Regions from separate parts of the Pseudomonas fragariae (ex Marin et al. 2024) genome, predicted to be linked through region 1. Evidence: riboswitches for the same ligand, from Rfam matches in the RefSeq annotation. Region 1 holds a riboswitch; the other holds the start of a gene.

Region 1 (7,307 bases):
ACAGTGATGACCCAGGCGGTAACGCCGTGACTGCGCCAGCCACGGCCGCCACTGTTGAAACGCTGCTCGACCCGACTGGCGAAGTTGCCGAACGCCACCAGCGGATGCCATCGTTTCGGCTCACCGAGCAGCGCATCCAGCGCGACCCCGGCGACGCTCAGCAGCGCCACACTCATTGACTCACTCCCCATTGATTCTCGTACAGCAACTCATGCAGCGGACGCGCCTGCGCCCAGCCTTCCATCACCAGCATTGGCGCGGGATAAAATTCCTTGACCGGGCCCAGGCAAATGATCGCCAACGGCTTGGCGCCGTCAGGCATGCCCAGCAGTTCGGCCAGCGCCTCGGGGTCGAACAGCGACACCCAGCCCATGCCCAGGCCTTCTGCACGCGAGGCCAGCCACAGGTTCTGGATCGCGCAGGACAGCGAAGCCATGTCCATTTCCGGCAAGGTGCGCCGGCCGAAAATGTGTTGCTCACGCCCTTCCATCAGCGCGGCGACCAGCACTTCTGCACAGTCGTTGATGCCTTCGACCTTGAGCTTCATGAATTCGTCGGTGCGCTCACCCAGCGCCTCGGCGGTCCGGATACGCTCTTGCTCTACCTGCGCCTGCATCCTGCCGCGCAATAGCGGGTCGCTGATGCGGATGAAGCGCCACGGTTGCATCAGCCCGACGCTGGGGGCCTGATGCGCGGCCTCCAGCACACGTGCCAGCAGCTCGGGCGCGACCGTGCCGCCGATGAAGTGGCGCATGTCGCGACGTTCGGCGATGGCGCGGTACACCGCAGCCCGCTCTTCGGGGCTGAACGCTTGCTCGGTCATGGTTTGAACAGCGCCGCGATCGCCTGAGGGCAGGAAGGAAAATAGAAATGCACGTAGGACGCGGTCAGGCGACCCAGGCGATAGACCGCTTCTGCGCCGCGCCCGCCATTGGGGCTGACGCCACGCGCAATCGGCTGCAGCTCGGTGCTGGTCAGCGAATGGTGATAAGTGTGACCGTGCAGCGTGCCCTCGGGCAGCTCGACGGCTTGCAAGGCCAGCGCGGCCAGACGCTTCTGCATGACCGCTTCACCGGACAGCAAGCCGACCAGTTCGGCGCGCACGCCCTCGACATCGGTCAAGGCTTCGAGCAAATAGAGCATGCCGCCGCACTCGGCGAGAATCGGCTTGCCGGCAATATGGTGAGCCCTGATCGAAGCCTGCATCGTGCCATTGGCGGCCAGCGCGACGTGGTGCAGCTCCGGGTAGCCGCCTGGCAGGTACAGGCTGTCGGCGTCGGGCAGCTCGCGATCATGGATCGGCGAGAAGAAGCTCAGTTCGGCGCCCATGTTCCTCAGCAGGTCCAGGCTCGCGCCATACAGAAAGGCAAAGGCTTCGTCGCGCGCGATGGCGATGCGGATGCCGCGCAGCAGCGGCTCGACCTGCACCGGGTCGGGCGCAGTAAAGGTCACGGCCGGCGGCAAGGCCACTTCGCAGGTGCTGGCCAGCGCCGCAGCCGCCATGTCCAGACGCACGTCCAGATCATTGAGCTCACTGGCCTGGACCAGCCCCAGATGGCGGCTGGGCAATTCGAAGCCGACCTCCCGGGACAGGGCGCCGTACCAGCGCAGGCCTTCGGTCAGGCTGTTCTCCAGCAACTGCGCATGGCGTACCGTGCCGACGCGATTGGCCAGCACGCCGGCGAACGGCAGATCAGGCTGATAGCGCGCCAGGCCCAGCGCCAGTGCGCCAAACGTCTGCGCCATGGCCGTGCCGTCGATCACACCGAGTACCGGCACGCCAAAATGCCGGGCCAGGTCGGCGCTCGACGGCGTGCCATCGAACAGGCCCATGACCCCTTCGATCAGAATCAGGTCGGCCTCGTCAGCCGCTTCCCACAACAGGCGACGGCTTTCATCGGCACCGACCATCCACATGTCGAGTTGATAGACCGGCGCGCCACTGGCCCGCTCGAGAATCATCGGGTCGAGAAAGTCCGGGCCGCACTTGAACACCCGGACCTTGCGCCCCTGGTTGCGGTGCAGGCGTGCCAGTGCAGCGGTCACCGTGGTTTTGCCTTGCCCGGAGGCAGGCGCAGCGATCAGTACCGCCGGGCAATCACGCGGGGCTCTCATTGCAATGCGCTCAATGATGAAGGGTTCACAGCTCGATACCTTTCTGCGCACGAATACCGGCCTGAAACGCGTGCTTGACCACGCCGATCTCGGAAACGGTATCGGCCAGGTCGATCAATTCGGCTTTGGCACCGCGGCCAGTCACCAATACGTGCTGCATCGGCGGACGTGCCTGCAGATCGCTCAGCACCTGTTCGAGGTCGAGGTAGCCATGTTTGAGGGCGATATTCAGTTCGTCGAGCACCACCAGACCAATGGCCGGATCGCGAAGCATTTCCTGAGACACGGCCCAGGCGGCCTCAGCGGCGGCGATGTCACGCTGGCGATCCTGGGTTTCCCAGGTGAAGCCCTCGCCCATCACGTGATAGCGCACCTGCTCGGGGAAACGGCGGAAAAACATTTCTTCGCCCGTGCTGTTGCGGCCCTTGATGAACTGCACCACGCCACACTGCATGTCGTGGCCCATGGCCCGGGCGAGCATACCGAACGCCGAGCTGCTCTTGCCCTTGCCATTGCCGGTCAACACCAGCAGCAGGCCGCACTCGTTGGGCGAGCTGGCAATACGCTGGTCCATGAAGGCTTTCTTGCGCTGCATGCGCGCCAGATGGCGTTCGTCGCGTTCGGGGGATTCGTTCATCTGGGTTCTCCGCTCGGGGCAGGCGACAACAGACGGAAGGACAGCACTGGACAGCACGGCAACGCCCTGCACAGAACATCACCCTCCGTGATGTCATTGAATGATTCAGGCCGGTCTCCGGGCTCATGAGCGGGTCACCCCGGCTGCGCGCCTTCCCATGTCGAAACACAGTGGCGTCAGGCACAGCCTTGACTCATTTACCGTTGCGGGGGCAGCGCCGGGATCGGATCTGTCGACCCACACCGGCTTCCCTGTTTCACTCTGCCAATCGAGGATTGCAGAGCACCTGAAACAAACCGCGAAGGGTAGAGGGTTGGACCGGGAGCGTCAATCGACACCGTCGCCGCGGAACGTGATTGAACCTAGCGGGTTGGCGGTGCCTCTATCAGTTACTGGACCACGCCTTTGTTAATGGAGATCGATCATGTTCAAACTCAGACCCCACTACGCAGTGTTGCTGCTGGTCGCCGGCGGCCTCGCTGCCTGCGGCGAGTCGTCGAGCCTGCAAGTCTCGGATGGAACAGGCCCCTCGCCCAAGCTGCCGGAGCCCAACAAGACGCTGATTCCGACCGTCAACATCGCCCCTGCCGTAGGCTGGGAAAAAGGCGCCAGGCCGGTCGCCGCGCCGGGCACACAAGTGGCTGCGTTCGCCGAGAACCTCGACCACCCGCGCTGGCTGTATGTGCTGCCCAACGGTGACGTGCTGGTGGCGGAAACCAATTCGCCCGCCAAACCGGATGATTCCAAAGGCATTCGCGGCTGGGTGATGGAAAAAGTCATGGGCCGCGCCGGTGCCGGTGTGCCCAGCGCCAACCGCATCACCTTGCTGCGTGACGTGGACAAGGACGGTGTGGCAGAGACGCGCACGGTTTTCCTGCAAAACCTCAATTCGCCGTTCGGCATGACCCTGGTGGGCAACAAGCTGTATGTGGCCGACACTGACCGCCTGATCAGCTTCCCGTATGAATCCGGGCAGACCTCGATCAGCGCGCAAGCGACCGAAGTGGTCGACCTGCCGGGTGGCACGCTCAATCACCACTGGACCAAGAACGTCATCGCCAGCAAGGATGGCAGCAAGCTGTACGTGACCGTGGGCTCCAACAGCAACGTGGCCGAGAACGGCATGGACAAGGAAGAAGGTCGTGCGGCGATCTGGGAAGTGGACGCGGCTACCGGTAACCACCGGATCTTCGCGTCCGGCCTGCGCAACCCCAACGGCATGGATTGGGAACCGAAGACCGGCAAACTGTGGACGGCGGTCAACGAGCGCGACGAGATCGGCAGCGACCTGGTGCCTGACTACGTGACCTCGGTGCAGGACGGCGCATTCTACGGCTGGCCTTACAGCTATTACGGCCAGCACGTCGACGAGCGCGTCAAGCCGCAGAACCCGGCACTGGTCGCCAAGGCGATTGCCCCGGATTACGCAGTCGGTCCGCACACCGCTTCGCTGGGCCTGGTGTTCGCCGACGGCAAGACACTGGCTGCACCGTTCAACGAAGGCTTGTTCATTGGCCAGCACGGCTCCTGGAACCGCAAACCGCACAGCGGCTACAAAGTGGTGTTCATTCCATTCAGCGGCGGCAAACCCAACGGCACCCCGGTCGATGTGTTGACCGGCTTCCTCAACAAGGATGAAAAAGCCATGGGTCGCCCGGTTGGCGTGGTCAATGACCAGCGCGGCGGATTGCTGGTGGCCGACGATGTCGGCAACAAGATCTGGCGCGTGACATCCGCCAAGGCTGCTCAGTAACGCCGAGCGTAGAGGTTTGACGCAGAGCGTTGCACGATAGTTGAGATCATCGTTCCCTACGCTCCAGCACTCGGCGTTACACACAAGCCCTGGAGAGCCCGGAATACGTGCCTTTCAGGGTTCTGCCCGAAGGGCGTAGGAGCGAACTTGTTCGCGAAGGCGGTGTTTCAGAAGATGCATTTTCGGCGATCATACCGGCCCTTTCGCGAACAAGTTCGCTCCTACGGCCTACGGCCAGAATCTAAAGTAACGTTGAGCGCTCCGCGTGGGCGTGGGCATGCAGTTCTGGACGCTCTTGAGTGCGCGCAGAGCAATCAGCGCGAAGCGCTTAAGGCCGATTCTGCGCCAGGCTGGACGGCTGAATCACGCGTTTGGCGTTGAGATAGGCTCTCTGCCAGTAAGGCTTGTCGAGGCTGTCGAGCTTGACCGTGCCGCCGGTGGCCGGCGCATGCACGAAGCGGCCTTCGCCGACGTAGATCCCGGCGTGGGACACCTGCGAACCGCCCGACGTGGCGAAGAACACCAGATCACCTGACTGCAATTGCTCGCGACGAATATTCGGTGCGCCCATCACGATCATCTCGCGTGTGGAACGCGGCAGGGAAATGCCCGCCGCATCACGATAGACATAGCCTATAAGACCGCTGCAATCGAAACCGGAGTCAGGCGTGTTGCCGCCCCAGCGATAAGGCGTGCCAACCAGCCCCAACGCACGAAACAGCACGTCTTCGGCAGCCGGAGAAAGAATCTGGGGAGGTGCAGTGACCACCGGACGCTGAACGATCCGGGGCGCTTTGGGCGGAGGCGGCGCGCTGGCGCAGGCACCGAGCAACGCAGCAACAGAGATGACTAACAGGCGCAACGCAATCGACATAACCACAACAACCTATCCGGATGCGGCTTACGCTGCCGAGAAGCTCAAAAACGCAGAAAGACCCGAAGGTCTTGTGCTGCGCGTTCTATTTATTTACGCCGCTTGGGCGCGGTCTTGACTGTAGTCGAAGTCATCGCCGTTGTCTGCGTTACTTCAGGTGTCGATTTTACTGCAACAGTACCCGGGGCCATCGCCAGAGGCCGCTTGGCCTCGATGAAGGTCTTGCTCCAGTAGGCGTCATCGAGGCTGTCGATTCGCACACCGCCGCTGCGGCGACTGCTGGAGTGGATGAACTGCCGATTACCGGCGTAGATCGCTGCGTGGCTGACCTGACCACGACCGCGAGTACTGAAGAACAGCACATCACCCGGCTGAAGCTTATTGCGCGCTACCAGAGGTGCGTTGACGTTGATCATTTCACGCGTGGAACGTGGCAGGCTCATGCCGGCCTCTTCGCGAAACAGATAACCGATGAAGCCGCTGCAATCGAAACCCGAAGAGGTCGACGTGCCGCCGAACTTGTAGCGGGTGCCGATCAGCGACTTGCCACGCTCCAGGATGCTGTCGGCCAGGGCCGGCAGTTGGTAAGACTTGTTATCAGCGAACTGGGACAGTTCGTCTTCGGTAGCGAGCTCGTCCTGCAGGACTGCCGCGTCGGCACGACGGGCTGCGGACTGGGCATTGGCGTTGATTGCACTCTGATAGCGTGGAACTGGCTGGGCCTGTTCCTGCTGTGCGACCGGCATATTGGCCGAGCAACCGAAGAGAAATGTAACGAGTGCGAGAGGCACGAGGGGTGCGAAGCGAACAACTTGCATGGGCACAACCGTGGCTGACTAGTTAAGATGGCGAGACTATGCCTTTTATGAAGGTGATTTGCAAATTCAATCGAACTAGATGTGACTTATGAGTTCGGCCATGACATGTGCCGCGCGGTACGGCAAAAAGACGTCCATCTGCGCGCTGTGATCCGTCGGCTGTGGATTGATTTCTGCGGTAAAACCCCCGGAAACCCTGGTGCGAATGACCGGTTCGTGAATGTAGGGGAAGCTTGCGGTGGTGCCAATACTCAACACTGCGTCATAGCCTTTAGCCAGCTGTTCATGCAGTGTTTCCAGCGCTTTTTCGGGAAGCATTTCCTGAAAAAGAACGACGGACGGTCGCAAAATGCCACTACATGCCGGGCATAAGGGGGGCAAAGGGCGCCGCAAGTGCTCACTCAATTGCGAATCCTCAGCACCGCAGGATTGGCAAAACAGTGGCGAGAGTTGCCCGTGAATTTCGATCAGGCGCTCCGGCGGACTGCCTGCCGCGCGATGGTAACCGTCGACGTTCTGGGTCAGTACCCAGCACTCGGGTTTGATGCGCTGCAACTGGGCGATGGCGTAATGCGCGACATTCGGCTCGCCACCCAGGCACGCCTTGCCCAGTTCGGCGATGTATTTCCAGCACAGCTCAGGATCACGACGCAGCATGGGCCCGGACAGGGCCATTTCGATAGGCAGGCCATCGTCGGTCTTGCCATTGTAGAGCCCGCCCACGCCACGGTAGGTCGGCAGCCCCGAATCGGCAGACAGCCCCGCCCCGGTGATCACCAGAATCCGTTTTGCATGGCGCAAGGCAGCCGCCGTCTGCATCAACAGCGCCTGATCTACCACCCGAGGGTCTCTTTAAGGAAGGGAATGGTCAGCTTGCGCTTTTCCTGGAGTGACGCCTGATCGAGGCGCTCGAGCAATTCGAACAACGCGCTCATGCTGCGTGTACCACGCGTCAGGATGAAATGCCCGACATCGTCGGTCAGGTGCAGGCCGCGCCGTGAAGCACGCAGTTGCAGGGCACGCAGCTTGTCCTCGTCGGACAGCCCGCGCATCTGGAACACCAGCGCCATGGTCAGGCGCGATTTCAGGTCGGGAAGCTTTACCGGCAGT
Region 2 (7,307 bases), 770 kb from region 1:
ACGCTCTTCGGTAGCGCCCAGCGGCAAGGTGACGAACTGACCGCTGGCCAGCACATCGGCCAAACCGCGGGCCAGCGTCGACTTGGCCATGCCTCTTGGCCCTTCGATCAACACGCCGCCGATGCGCGGGTCAATGGCAGTCAGGCATAACGCCAGTTTCAGGTCATCAGCACCGACCACAGCGGCCAGTGGAAAATGCGGAGTTTCGCTCATCGTTGAATCAGACACGGTCATCAGTTCTCTTCTATGTCCAGGAGCAGGTCTTCCAGCGCCTGCTGATACTCGCCAGGCTCCTGCCAGAGGCCGCGCTGCTGGGCTTCGAGCATGCGCTCGGTCATGTCGCGCAAGGCATCGGGGTTGTGCTCGGCGATGAAATCGCGAGTCGCCGGGTCCAGCAGATAGGCGTCGGCGAGCAGCGCGTACTGGTGATCATCGATCAGCTCGGTGGTCGCATCGAACGCGAACAGGAAATCCACGGTCGCGGCCATTTCGAAAGCACCTTTGTAACCATGGCGCTTGGCCCCTTCGATCCATTTCGGATTCGCTGCGCGCGAGCGTATCACCCGGTTCAGCTCTTCCTTGAGGGTGCGGATCTTCGGCAGGTCGGGCTGGCTGTGATCGCCATGGTAACTGGCGGTCTTCTGCCCGCTGAGGCTTTCAGAAGCGGCGAGCATGCCGCCCTGAAACTGGTAGTAGTCATTTGAGTCGAGCAGATCGTGCTCGCGATTGTCCTGATTCTGCAGCACCGCCTGCACCTGAGAAAGCCGCTGGGCAAAGCGCTGACGCGCAGGCGTACCTTCATCGGCAGCGCCATAGGCGTAACCGCCCCAGTTCAGGTAAACCTCGGCAAGGTCGTCGCGGCTCTGCCACAGGCGGCCATCGATAGCACCCTGTACGCCAGCGCCATAGGCACCGGGCTTGGCACCGAATATCCGCCAGCCGGCCTGACGCGCCGCCTCGTCTTCGTCCAGACCTTCTGCGAGGAAGCCTTGCCGTTCTTCACGGACCCTGGCCGCCAGCGGGTTCAGGTCGTCGGGCTCGTCAAGCGCCGCGACGGCCTGCACCGCAGCGTCGAACAGCTTGATGAGGTTGGCGAACGCGTCGCGGAAGAAACCGGAGACCCGCAGTGTCACGTCCACTCGCGGGCGGTCGAGCAGGCTGATCGGCAGAATCTCGAAGTCGTCGACCCGCTGACTGCCCGTCGCCCACACCGGACGCACGCCCATCAGCGCCATGGCCTGGGCGATGTCGTCACCGCCGGTACGCATGGTCGCCGTGCCCCATACCGACAGGCCCAGCTGGCGCAGGTGATCGCCATGGTCCTGCAGGTGACGTTCCAGCAACAGGTTGGCGGACTGGAAGCCGATTCGCCAGGCCGTGGTGGTCGGCAGGTTGCGCACGTCCACGGTAAAAAAGTTGCGGCCGGTGGGCAGCACATCCAGACGGCCCCGGCTCGGCGCGCCGCTGGGGCCTGCCGGAACGAAGCGACCACTCAGGGCATCGAGCATGCCCTGCATTTCGCCGGGGCCGCAGGCATCCAGACGCGGCGCGACAACGTCACGCAAGCTGTCGAGAATCAGCGCCAGATCATCGTGCGCCGGCAAGTCGGTCAACGCTTCGCCCTGCGTGACGCGTTCGATAAGGATGGCGGCGTAAAGCTCCAGCCGCTCGCGCGCGTCGCCCGCACTGCGCCAGGGGTCGCTGCTCAGGTGCTGCAACGCAGCAGGACGCGGGCCGGTCCAGGGTTCGGCCAGCTCGCAGTTCAAGGGGTCGAAGTCCAGCTCGAACGCCTTGCTCAACGCGCGCAACAGACTGGACTGCGCGCCACGCCCGTCACCGCGCGGAATACGCAGCAGGGCTAGCAAGGTGTCGATGCGCAGGCGACCTTGCGGCGATTGACCGAAGATATGCAGGCCATCGCGAATCTGTGATTCCTTCAGGTCACACAGGTAAGTGTCCAGACGTGGCAGCCAGAGCGCCGCGTCGGCATCGCTGTCGAGGTTCTCGCCCAACGCCAGTTCGCGGTCGATATGGGTTTCACGAACCAGTTCGAGAATGTCACGCTGCAGCTCGCGCGCGCGGCGCGGATCAAGCATTTGCGCTTCATAGAATTCGTCGGCGAGCAGTTCCAGATTGCGCAACGGGCCGTAGGTCTCCGCGCGGGTCAGCGGCGGCATCAAGTGATCGATGATGACCGCCTGAGTGCGCCGTTTGGCCTGTGCGCCCTCGCCCGGGTCGTTGACGATGAACGGATAGATGTTCGGCATGGCGCCCAGCACCGCGTCCGGCCAGCAGGTTCGCGACAGCCCCACGCCCTTGCCCGGCAGCCATTCGAGGTTGCCGTGCTTGCCGACATGCACCACCGCATGCGCGCCGTAGGCCTTGCGCAACCAGAAGTAGAACGCCAGATAGCCATGGGGTGGAACCAGATCCGGGTCGTGATACACCGCGCTCGGGTCGACCTGATAACCCCGCGCCGGTTGAATGCCGATGAACGTGAGGCCAAAGCGCAGTCCGGCGATCATCATCCGGCCGCTGCGAAACATCGGATCGGTGTCCGGCGTGCCCCAACGGGCGTTCACCGCATCGCGATTTTCCTGCGGCAGTTCGTTGAACGCCGCCAGGTATTCCTCCAGCGCCATGCTCTGCTGACACGGGCGCTGGTCGATACTGTCCAGATCATTGGTCACGCCGCCCAGCAGTTGCTGGATCAGTTCGGTGCCAGTGTCCGGCAACGGTGCCAGCGGATAGCCCTCGGCCTGCATGGCGCGCAGCATATTCAGCGCCGCAGCAGGCGTATCGAGCCCCACACCGTTGCCGATCCGCCCGTCGCGAGTCGGGTAATTGGCGAGGATCAGTGCCACGCGCTTTTCGCCATTGGGCAGGCGTGCAAGCTCGATCCAGCGCCGCGCCAATTCCGCGACGAAATCCATCCGGTCCGGCTGGGCGCGGTAGCAGACCACGTCCGACTGGCTGCGCTCACTGCGCCAGGCCAGGTCCTTGAAGCTGATCGGCCGACTGATGATCCGTCCGTCCAGCTCCGGCAAGGCAATGTGCATCGCCAGATCGCGAGCGCCGAGGCCCTGTTCGCTGGCCTGCCAGGCAGGCTCGTTGTCCTGCGCGCAGATGGCCTGAATGACCGGCACGTTGCGCCGAAACGGCCGCAGATGCGGCGCTTCCGGACTCGACTGGGCAAAACCGGTGGTATTGAGGATCAGCTCGGTTTCAGCCTCATCCAGCCAGTCTTCCACCTGAGTGAAACAGCCGGGCTCCTTGAGGCTGGCCACGGCGATGGGCAGCGGGTTGATGCCTTGCGCCTGCAAGCGCGTACAGAACTCGTCGATGAAACCGGTATTGGCGGCCTGCAGGTGCGAGCGATAGAACAGCAGCGCCACCACCGGCTGCTCGGCAAGCCAGTCTGCCTGCCAATCGGCAAGCTGCGCGCTTGCCAGTCGCGGATGGTAGATGGCCGTGCGCGGTAACGGCGCGGGCTCGGCCCATGAGTAATCGCGGTGCAGCCAGCGACTGGCCATGCAGTTGTACAGTTGCAGCGCGTTCTGCAGGCCGCCCTGACGCAGGAACTGCCAGAGTCGATCGCGCTCTGCGGCAGGCACGGTGCTCAGATCGCTCAGTTCCGGATCGGGGCGGTCATCACCGGGCACCAGAATGACCTGAACACCACGTGCCGCGAGCTCCATCAGCCGCTCGACACCATAGCGCCAATAGCCGATACCGCCGTGCAGCGAAATCAGAATGACCTTTGCGTGACGCAGCACTTCATCGACGTACAGGTCGACAGAGGCGTGATTCTGGACCTGCATCGGGTTGGCCAGACGCAGGCTGGGGTAGTCTTCGGGGAGCTGCCGGGCAGCTTCGGCCAGCAGCGCCAGGCTGGAGTCGCCGCTGCAGAGAATCACCAGCTCGGCCGGCGTCTGGCCCAGATCGGCAATATTGTCGTCAGGTACGAAACCGCCGGGCTGGGTTCTCAGTAAATGCATGGGTCAGCCGGCAATCGCAGCATTGAGTTGCGCTTGCAGGGCTGCGGCATCCAGCTCCTGACCAATCAGCACCAGGTGCGTGGCACGCTCTTCATCGGCACGCCAGGCGCGGTCGAAGTGCTTGTCGAAACGCGTGCCGACACCTTGAATCAGCAGGCGCATCGGCTTGCCGGGAATGGCCGCGAAGCCCTTCACACGCAGAATGCCGTGTTGCACCACCAGTTGATTCAGTGCATCGAGCAGGACTTTTTCATCGGCTTGCGGCAGCTTCAGGGAAATCGAATCGAACGCGTCGTGATCGTGGTCATCATGATCGTCATCGTCGTGGTGATCATGGTGGGTCTTGCGAGCGTCGATGTGCAGCTCGGACTCGGCACCAACACCCAGCAGCACGCTGATCGGCAGGCGACCGCTGCTGGCTTCGATCACCTTGACCGCAGGCGGCAGCTCCTCGGCAACTTCGGCACGCACCGTCGCCAGACCTTCGGCGTCGATCATGTCGGCCTTGTTGAGGATCACCAGATCGGCGCTGGCCAGTTGATCGGCAAACAGTTCGTGCAGGGGCGACTCGTGGTCCAGGTTGGGATCGAGTTTGCGCTGCGCATCGACCTGATCCGGGAAGGCAGCGAAGGTACCGGCCAGTACCGCCGGGCTGTCGACCACCGTGATCACCGCATCGACCGTGCAGGCGTTGCGGATTTCCGGCCACTGAAAAGCCTGGACCAGCGGCTTGGGCAGCGCCAGCCCCGAGGTTTCGATCAGGATATGGTCCAGGTCACCACGGCGCGCGACCAGTTCGCGCATCACCGGGAAGAACTCTTCCTGCACGGTGCAGCACAGGCAGCCATTGGCCAGTTCGTACACCCGGCCGTTGGCTTCTTCTTCGGTGCAGCCGATCGTGCACTGCTTGAGGATTTCTCCGTCGATGCCCAGCTCGCCGAACTCATTGACGATGACCGCAATGCGCCGCCCTTCGGCGTTGTCGAGCATGTGCCGCAACAGGGTGGTCTTGCCCGAGCCGAGGAAGCCGGTGACGATGGTGACGGGAAGCTTGGCCAGTGTTTTCATCAGGTGCCCTTTGGCAATGCGGCGGGCAAACAGGACGAGAACCGCATGCATGACACGCAGATCGGATCGCCACCGGATCACCCCGCCCGGTTGTAGTGAGAATTCTCCAGGGCCGCAGCATGTGTGGCCCGTTCGAGGCAGGTCTCCTGGCTCACGGCGGCGTGCGGCAGGCAATCAATAATGTGCCGACACGCATTCATCGCGCCTTCCCGCCGCAGCAGTGGCTGTGCAATGAACATGACCGTTTACAGTTGCGGGGGCAGCTGCGGCTTGTACCGCATTCCCGTCTTAGCTCCACTGGGTGATGTTTTACCCGGGGAGAACCTCGAACCGGCAAGGCTACGCAGTGACTGCAGACAGGTCAATCGTTCAGATTGACGCTGCCCCGCCGCCCATGCTCTCCTGTGCGCCTTGTTTCGGGTGCCCCTCACGGGGTGAAACGGGAAACCGGTGCGCTCGCGTTGTCGAGCAAGTCCGGTGCTGCCCCCGCAACGGTAAGCGAGCGTAGGTCTGATCCACTGTGCCGCTGGCATGGGAAGGTGACCTTGCAGGCTTTGACGCATTGACGTCCTGGCCCCTCGCGAGCCCGGAGACCGGCCCGATATGCTTGCAATGACAAACCCGCGGTGGGCGGGCGCAGTTGAAACCTCCGGCGTCTGCCGGCAGGTTCTTTTGCGCGTGGCCCACTTGCCGATCATCAAGAGGGAACGCCATGTCGACCATCAGCAGCCACGCCGCCGCACCCAGCTCCACACGCATTCAACGCCTGACCGCCGCCATCAGCGCTGCGCTTCTCGGCGCCTGCCTGGTGTACTTCGCCGGTTTCTCGCACATCGCGGCCGTACACAACGCGGCACACGATACCCGTCACAGCGCTGCCTTTCCTTGCCATTGAGGGCCACACATTGTTCAAGCGAATCGCCTATACCGCAGGTTTCACCGGCCTGCTCGCCGCCCTGCTGCTGACCCTGCTGCAAAGCCTGTGGGTGGTGCCGCTGATCCAGCAGGCCGAGACCTACGAAAACGCGCCTGCCGAGCAACTGCATCAGCACGCGGACGGCGCGATGGCCGAACACAGCCATGCCCATGAAGAAGCGGCCTGGGAGCCCGAAAACGGCTGGCAGCGTGTGCTATCCACCACTGGCGGTAACCTGGTGGTCGCGGTGGGCTTTGCGCTGATGCTTGCCGGGCTTTACACCCTGCGCGCGCCGGGTCGCACCGTGCAAGGCGCATGGTGGGGGCTGGCGGGTTTTGCCGTGTTCGTGCTGGCCCCCACCTTTGGCCTGCCACCCGAACTGCCAGGCACAGCCGCGGCCGAGCTGAGCCAGCGGCAGTTGTGGTGGCTCGGCGCTGCCGCGTCGACTGCCGCCGGGCTGGCCTTGCTGGTGTTCGGTCAGAACTGGCTGCTCAAAGCACTGGGTGTGGCGATTTTGCTGGTCCCGCATGTGCTTGGCGCGCCACAGCCGCTGGTCCATGAAAGCCTTGCTCCCGAGGCGCTGGAATCGCAGTTCATGATGGCCTCGCTGCTGACCAACGCGCTGTTCTGGGTCGCGCTGGGATTGATCAGTGCCTGGCTGTTCCGCAGAAACGATGTGCATAACGACAATGTCGACCTGCATCAAGCCTGATCCAGCGACGCTTCAACCCGGCGCAGCACTGGTGGCCGGGCTGGGCTGTCGGCGCGGCTGCTCGGCTGCGCTGTTGCGCGATCTGCTCGAGCAAAGCCTGCAGGCACTTGAGCTGGACATCGGCCGGGTGACCGCGCTGGCGTCCATCGACCTGAAACAAACCGAGCCCGGCCTGCTTGAGCTGGCCGGGCAACTGGCAGTGCCGCTGGTGTGCTTCAACGCTGCGCAACTGGTGGCCTGGGAACTGCACCTCACGCACCGTTCTGCGCAGGTGTTCCAGAGCACTGGCTGTCATGGCGTCGCCGAAGGCTCGGCTCTGGCGCTGGCGGCGCAACTGGGAGACGGTACCGCCACGCTGCTAATCGAACGGCAGAAAAGCGCGCAGGCCACATTTGCCTTGGCAATCAGCCCTGCGCACAGCGGATAATCTCCCCGCGCTCATTCACCCCGGAGAATTCATTGACTGTCTATTTCATCGGCGCAGGCCCTGGCGATCCCGAGCTGATCACCGTCAAGGGCCAACGCCTGATTCGCAGCTGCCCGGTCATTATCTACGCCGGCTCGTTAGTGCCCCTCGCCGTGCTGGAAGGTCATCAGGCCGTGCAGGTGACCA

What was found. Region 1 has a riboswitch for cobalamin ahead of cobO (cob(I)yrinic acid a,c-diamide adenosyltransferase). Riboswitches for the same ligand answer to the same signal wherever they lie in the genome.
Region 2: another riboswitch for cobalamin. It lies ahead of AC54XV_RS15490 (CbtB domain-containing protein); the one in region 1 lies ahead of cobO (cob(I)yrinic acid a,c-diamide adenosyltransferase).

Annotation. Positions count from the first base shown of each region.
Region 1 covers NZ_CM184369.1:4,377,774-4,385,080, forward strand. Annotated here, with positions in the region: gene cbiB (adenosylcobinamide-phosphate synthase CbiB) at 1-176, opposite strand, end outside; gene bluB (5,6-dimethylbenzimidazole synthase) at 173-823, opposite strand; gene AC54XV_RS18940 (cobyrinic acid a,c-diamide synthase CobB) at 820-2,115, opposite strand; gene cobO (cob(I)yrinic acid a,c-diamide adenosyltransferase) at 2,141-2,752, opposite strand; cobalamin riboswitch at 2,844-3,057, opposite strand; gene AC54XV_RS18950 (PQQ-dependent sugar dehydrogenase) at 3,177-4,505, shown strand; gene AC54XV_RS18955 (C40 family peptidase) at 4,834-5,379, opposite strand; gene AC54XV_RS18960 (C40 family peptidase) at 5,469-6,197, opposite strand; gene AC54XV_RS18965 (NAD-dependent deacylase) at 6,273-7,037, opposite strand; gene hda (DnaA regulatory inactivator Hda) at 7,031-7,307, opposite strand, start outside.
Region 2 covers NZ_CM184369.1:3,607,587-3,614,893, forward strand. Annotated here, with positions in the region: gene AC54XV_RS15475 (magnesium chelatase ATPase subunit I) at 1-234, opposite strand, end outside; gene cobN (cobaltochelatase subunit CobN) at 234-3,998, opposite strand; gene cobW (cobalamin biosynthesis protein CobW) at 4,002-5,066, opposite strand; cobalamin riboswitch at 5,186-5,409, opposite strand; cobalamin riboswitch at 5,468-5,682, shown strand; gene AC54XV_RS15490 (CbtB domain-containing protein) at 5,779-5,961, shown strand; gene AC54XV_RS15495 (CbtA family protein) at 5,972-6,694, shown strand; gene AC54XV_RS15500 (cobalamin biosynthesis protein) at 6,672-7,121, shown strand; gene cobM (precorrin-4 C(11)-methyltransferase) at 7,154-7,307, shown strand, end outside.